2 regions of the Mesorhizobium sp. M1050 genome follow, and region 2 is predicted to be linked to the other one. Evidence: riboswitches for the same ligand, from Rfam matches in the RefSeq annotation. Region 2 holds a riboswitch; the other holds the start of a gene.
What was found. A riboswitch is a leader RNA that binds a small molecule or an ion and turns the genes downstream of it on or off. The one in region 2 is predicted to bind S-adenosylmethionine.
Positions count from the first base shown of each region.

Region 1: another riboswitch for S-adenosylmethionine. It lies ahead of NKH57_RS05465 (O-succinylhomoserine sulfhydrylase); the one in region 2 lies ahead of metX (homoserine O-acetyltransferase MetX).

Region 1 is NZ_JAMYMV010000006.1:73,461-76,864, forward strand. It holds gene NKH57_RS05455 (ABC transporter substrate-binding protein) at 1-346, opposite strand, end outside; gene NKH57_RS05460 (2'-deoxycytidine 5'-triphosphate deaminase) at 446-1,540, opposite strand; SAM riboswitch at 1,623-1,700, shown strand; gene NKH57_RS05465 (O-succinylhomoserine sulfhydrylase) at 1,758-2,945, shown strand; gene NKH57_RS05470 (ceramide glucosyltransferase) at 2,960-3,404, opposite strand, start outside.
Region 2 is NZ_JAMYMV010000009.1:67,572-70,975, reverse strand. It holds gene NKH57_RS08080 (prephenate/arogenate dehydrogenase family protein) at 1-249, opposite strand, end outside; gene hisC (histidinol-phosphate transaminase) at 256-1,365, opposite strand; SAM riboswitch at 1,503-1,580, shown strand; gene metX (homoserine O-acetyltransferase MetX) at 1,693-2,862, shown strand; gene metW (methionine biosynthesis protein MetW) at 2,921-3,404, shown strand, end outside.

The DNA of each region.
Region 1 (3,404 bases), on a different contig from region 2:
GCGGTGTCGTGTAGTATTTGTTGGTGAAGGAGACCTGCTTCTTGCGCTCCTCGGTGATGCTCATCGAGGCGATAATGGCGTCGAACTTCTTCGCTTGCAGGGCTGGGATGATGCCATCCCAGTCCTGGGTGACGATTTCGCACTCGACCTTCATCTGCGCACACAGCGCGTTGGCGATGTCGATATCGAAGCCTTCGACTTTGCCGTCCGAGGTGATGGTGTTGAACGGCGGATAGGCGCCCTCGGTGCCGATCTTGATCTTTTCCTGCGCCTGCGACAGCGAGCCGGCCGCCATCACCAGCATGGCAGCGCCTGCTGCCGATATGATCCATTTCGAGATCTGCATTTTCTTGGTTCCCCTTGAACGCCGCCAGCTTGACGACCAGAAAGGCAGCCAAGCATGGCGAGCCAGCGCAGGCAAGTATTTTGCCTGCGGGTAATGGGTTCAGCGCGCGGGGCGGAAATGCTTGGACAACTTCAAACCCTGCGCCTGGTAGTTGGAGCCGCGATCGGTGCCATAGAGCGCCTGCGGCCGCTTCAGCATGTGCTCGTAGACCAACCGGCCGACGATCTGGCCATGGTCGAGGATGAACGGCACTTCGTGGCTGCGCACTTCCAGCACCGCTCGGCTGCCGGTGCCACCGGACGCCGAATGGCCGAAGCCCGGATCGAAGAAGCCGGCATAGTGGACGCGGAATTCGCCGACCAGCGGATCGAAGGGCGTCATCTCGGCGGCGTAGAGCGGCGGCACATGCACCGCTTCCTGGCTCACAAGAATGTAGAATTCATCGGGGTCGAGCACCAGTTCGCCAGCGCCGCTCTTGTGGATCGGCTCCCAGAAGTCGACGACCTCCTGCGCAGCGCGCTCGTCGACATCGACGAGACCGGTGTGATGCTTGCCGCGGTAGCCGACCAGACCGCTTTGATCGCCGTTCAGGTCGATCGACAGCGCGATGCCGCCGCCGGAAATGTTGGGCGGCTCCGTCGCGACCAATATCTGCGCGCGATGCAACTGATGCAGTTCGGCTTCCGACAGCAGCGCATTGCCGGTGCGGAAACGGATCTGCGACAGTCGCGAACCGGTGCGCGCGACGATCGGGAAAGTGCGCGGGCTGACCTCGAGAAAGAGCGGACCATGATAGCCGGCGGCGATCTTGTCGAACTCGTGGCCGCGATCAGTCATGACACGGGTAAAGATGTCGAGCCGCCCGGTCGAGCTCTTGGGATTGGCCGAAGCCGAAATGTTCGCCGGCAATGCCAGGCTTTCGAGCAAGGGCACGATATAGACGCAGCCGGTCTCCAGCACCGCGCCCTCGGCCAGATTGATCTCATGCAGCTTCAGCCGGTCGAGCTTTTCCGAAACCTTGTGGTTGGGACCCGGCAGGAAGGAGGCACGCACCCGCCAGGCCTTGTCGCCGAGCCGGAGATCAAGACTGGCCGGCTGGATCTGGTCGGCGTCAAGCGCACGCGCCGACTTCAGCGCGCCGGACTGGAAGAGCGCCGAAATGTCCTGATCGGGAAGAATGCCTGTTTGCCGCAAAGCTGACTCCGCTGCAACGCTGCTGGTACAAACCTCTTAATCAAGCCGGCAATTGACGCAAGCGTGGCGCGGGTCTAAAGGGTCGTTATCCCGTGGTGATTTGGCCGGTCGGCTTGCAGCCACGTTAAACAAGTCGCTAAAGGACCGTCGGGCCGCGAGGCCGTATGGACCGGTTGCGACTTTCGCGGCCGGTTTTTTTGTGTCTGGAAGAAGAGCGATGAGCACCAACAAGCGCAACTGGAAGCCTCAAACGGCACTCGTTCACAGCGGAACGCTGCGTTCCGGTTTCGGCGAAACGTCGGAAGCGATTTACCTCACCCAGGGCTACGTCTATCAAACGGCGCAGGCCGCCGAAGCCCGTTTCAAGGGTGAGGAGCCGGGCTTCATCTATTCGCGCTACGCCAATCCGACCGTCGACATGTTCGAAAAGCGCATGTGCGCGCTCGAGGGCGCCGAGGACGCCCGCGCCACCGCCTCCGGTATGGCTGCGGTAACGGCAGCGCTTTTGTGCAGCGCCAAGGCCGGCGACCATATCGTGGCGGCCCGTGCACTGTTCGGCTCCTGCCGCTGGGTGGTCGAGACGCTGGCGCCAAGATACGGCATCGAGGCGACGCTGGTTGACGGCACCGACGTCGCCAATTGGGAAAAGGCGGTCAAGCCGAACACCAAGCTGTTCTTTCTGGAAAGCCCGACCAACCCGACGCTGGAAGTGGTCGATATCGCCGCGGTTGCCTCGCTCGCCAATTCGATCGGCGCCAGGCTGATCGTCGACAACGTCTTTGCCACGCCCTTGCAACAGAAGCCCTTGCAACTCGGCGCCCACATCGTCGTCTATTCGGCGACCAAGCACATTGACGGCCAGGGGCGCTGTCTCGGCGGCGTCATCCTGTCGGACAAGAAGTGGATCGACGAGAACCTGCATGACTATTTCCGCCACACCGGGCCCAGCCTGTCGCCCTTCAACGCCTGGACGCTGCTGAAGGGCCTGGAGACGCTACCGCTGCGCGTGCGCCAGCAGACGGAAAGCGCCGGCAAGATCGCGGATTTCCTGGCCGAGCGGCCGGAAATCGCCCGCGTCATCTATCCCGGCCGCGCCGATCACCCACAGGCTGATGTCGTAAAGAAGCAGATGTCGGGTGGCTCGACGCTGATCTGCCTGGATGTCAAAGGCGGCAAGCAGGCGGCCTTCGCCTTGCAGAACGCGCTCGATATCGTGCTGATCTCCAACAATCTCGGCGATGCCAAGAGCCTGATCACCCATCCGGCGACGACAACTCACAAGAACCTGAGCGATGAGGCGCGCGCCGAACTCGGCATCGGGCCGGGCACGCTCAGACTGTCGGTTGGCCTGGAAGACACCGAAGATCTGCTTGAGGATATCGCGCAGGCGCTGAAGGCCAAATAGCAAGCCTTTGGCTTTCAGGCGCCGGATGGCGTCTCTTCCAGCTTGGCCGCCTTGGTGCCGATGGTCATCGCATTGCCGCGCCACTCGACGGCACCGCCGAGCCAGCCGCGCGCCCACATCGCAGGCAGGATCAGGTCGCGCGTTACCATCGCCGCGACCATGCGTGGCGACAGGCACCAGCCCTTTGACCAGGCCAGGACGCACTCGGGAAGGTAGAAGGCCGCCAGCACGGCAATGGCGGTTGCCCAGGGGCTGATGCCGGCGCTTGCCGCCGCAATCAGCGCCAGCACCAGCGGCACCACCGCGCCAGTCAGGATTTCAGGCGCGAAGAACAGCGGAAAGGTGACGCGGCGCAGGCGCGCCCAACGGGCCTGGCGCGACCAGATCTCGCCAAATGTGCGCCGGCCGAGCGGCTGCTCGAAAGGCGCGGCGACGAGATTGACGCGCAGGCCGAGGCCA
Region 2 (3,404 bases):
GGCGATCGCGCCGGACGAGCCGACCGGCACCGAGACGATGACCAGATCGGCATCCCTGACCGCTTCGCTCGCATCGGTGGTGTAGGAATCACCCAGCCCAAGTTCTTTCGCTCGCGCCAGCGTCGCGGCACTGCGGGTCGAGATGGCTACGCGGCCAGCCAGCCCCTCGCGGCGGATGACGCGGGCCAGCGACGAGCCGATCAGGCCGATGCCGACCAGCGCGATCTTTTCAAACATCGGTGATGTCATGGTGTTCTAGCTTTTCAGGAATGTCGTGAGTGCGGCGACAACGCCGCGATTGGCCTCTTCGGTGCCGACGGTCATGCGCAGCGCGTTGGGAAAGCCGTAGCCGGAAACCCGCCGCAATATATAGCCGCGCGCGGTTAGATACTCGTCCGCCGCAGCTGCGGAATGCTTGTTGTCCTCGGGAAAATGCACAAGGACGAAATTGCCGACGCTCGGCGTCACCCGCAGCCCAAGCTTGGTGAACTCCTCGCTCAACCATGCCAGCCAGGTCTCGTTGTGCGCGACGCTGCGCTCGACATGGGCGCGGTCGCGGATCGCCGCGATGCCGGCCTCGATCGCCGTTGCATTGACGTTGAAGGGGCCACGCACGCGGTTGATCGCGTCGACGATGTGCATCGGCGCGTACGTCCAGCCGATCCGCGCCCCACCAAGGCCGATCTTCGAGAAAGTACGGGTCATCACCACATTCTCGGCGCTGCCGACCAGCTCGATGCCGGCTTCGTAATCGTTGCGGCGGACATATTCTGCATAGGCCGCGTCGAGCACCAGAAGCACGTGCCTTGGCAAACCGGAATGCAGCCGGCGCACCTCCTGGAACGGCACATAGGTGCCGGTCGGGTTGTTGGGATTGGCAAGGAACACGATTTTGGTGCGTGGCGTGATGGCGGCCAGGATGGCGTCGATGTCGGCGCGCTCCTCTTTTTCCTTGATCGTCACCGGAACGGCACCCGCCGACTGGATGTAGATCTTGTAGACCATGAAGGCGTGTTCGGTGATGACAGCCTCGTCGCCGGGCGACAGATAAGTCTGCGCCAGCAGGCCGAGGATCTCGTCGGAACCGTTCGAGCAGATGATGTTGGCCGGGTTGAGACCGTGCACTTCGGCGATCGCTTCGCGCAGCCGCCTGGCGGTGCCGTCGGGATAGACGTCGAGCTTTCCGGCAATCTCGCGCGCGGCTTCGATCGCTTTTGGCGAGGGACCGAGCGGGTTCTCGTTCGACGAAAGCTTGTAGACCTTGGCGACGCCGGTAGGCGCCGTGCTCTTGCCCGGCACATAGGCGTCGATGTCCATGATGCCCGCGCGCGGGATTGGACGTGCCTTGTCCGGTGTCTGGCTCATGTCGCAAAATCCGTCGAGAACGCTTCCTCAGGGAAGCCGCAGCGGAAATACAAGCCGTGGCCCGCAATGTCGAGAGGTGACCGCCTCCGGACAATGGCTGGCCGTTGACGCCGGCCTGCCGCAGCCCTAGAAGGGGTACGAACTACCGTGGTGATTTGGCCGGTCGGCTTGCAGCCACGTTAAACAACTTGCTAAAGGGCCGTTTGCATCCTGTAACCGGCTTTGCGACTGCAATGCCGGTTTTTTATTGCCCGCGCCGGCCGGACACCGCATCGGCGTCGATTTTCGAAAAGCACGGTGCAGGGATCAAGGTGTGAGATGGATGCAATGGCCGCTCTGCGTGCTCGCAAAACCAACAACGAGGCCGACCAGCCGTCGAGCCCGGTTTTGCGTTTTGGGCCTGACAAGCCGCTCAAGCTCGACGCCGGCACGCTGCTGTCGCCGTTCCAGATCGCCTACCAGACCTATGGCACGCTGAACGACGCCCGCTCCAACGCGATCCTCGTCTGCCATGCCCTGACCGGCGACCAGCACGTCGCCAGCACCAATCCGGTGACCGGCAAGCCGGGTTGGTGGGAAGTGCTGATCGGCCCCGGCAAGATCATCGACACCAGCCGCTTCTTCGTCATCTGCTCGAACGTCATCGGTGGTTGTCTTGGTTCCACAGGCCCGGCCTCGACCAATCCCGCCACCGGCAAGCCCTATGGGCTCGACCTGCCGATCATCACCATCCGTGACATGGTGCGCGCGCAGCAGATGCTGATCGACCATTTCGGCATCGAAAAGCTGTTCTGCGTGCTCGGCGGCTCGATGGGTGGCATGCAGGTGCTGGAATGGGCGTCGAGCTATCCGGAGCGCGTCTTCTCGGCGCTGCCGATCGCCACAGGCGCGCGCCATTCTTCGCAGAACATCGCATTCCACGAGGTCGGCCGGCAAGCTGTCATGGCCGATCCGGACTGGCATGGCGGCAAATATTTCGAGCACGGCAAACGCCCGGAAAAAGGCTTGGCGGTGGCGCGCATGGCCGCCCACATCACCTATCTGTCGGAGGCCGCGCTGCACCGGAAATTCGGCCGCAATCTGCAGGATCGCGAAGCGCTGACCTTCGGCTTCGACGCCGACTTTCAGATCGAGAGCTATCTGCGCCACCAGGGCATGACCTTCGTCGATCGCTTCGACGCCAATTCCTACCTCTACATGACCCGGTCGATGGACTATTTCGACCTCGCAGCCGACCATGGCGGCCGGTTGGCCGACGCTTTTGCCGGTACCAAAACCCGCTTCTGCCTGGTGTCCTTCACGTCGGACTGGCTGTTTCCGACCGAGGAGAGCCGCTCGATCGTGCATGCGCTGAACGCCGCCGGCGCCTCGGTGTCCTTCGTCGAGATAGAGACCGATCGCGGCCACGATGCCTTCCTGCTGGACGAGCCGGAACTGTTTGCCGCCATCAACGGCTTCATCGGCTCGGCGGCCCGGGCGAGAGGGCTCAGCGCATGACCCTGGAAAGTTGCGGACTGGTCTGTCCAGGATCATGCTCCACGCAGGAGGCGGCATCATGAGTGTCAATCGCGACCAGCGCGTCGACCTCGAGGTCGTCGCCAATCTCATCCCGCCGCAGTCCCGCGTGCTCGATGTCGGTTCGGGCGACGGCTCGCTGCTCGAATTGCTGCAGGACACCAAGCAGGTCGACGGCCGTGGGTTGGAGCTGTCGCAGCGCGGCGTCAACGAATGCGTGGCGCGCGGCCTCTCGGTCATCCAGGGCGATGCCGACAAGGATCTCGAATTCTATCCCGACAAGGGCTTTGACTTCGTCGTCCTGTCGCAGACGCTGCAGGCCACCCGCAACCCGAAGCTGGTGCTCGACGAACTGCTCAGGATCGGCAACCGCGCCATCGTATCCTTTCCCAATTTCGGCCATTGGCGGGTGCGCCTGTCGCTGTTCATCCAGGGTCGCATGCCGGTGACAAAGGACCTGCCCTATTCCTGGTACGACACGCCCAATATCCATTTCTGCACCATCCGCGACTTCGTCAATCTGT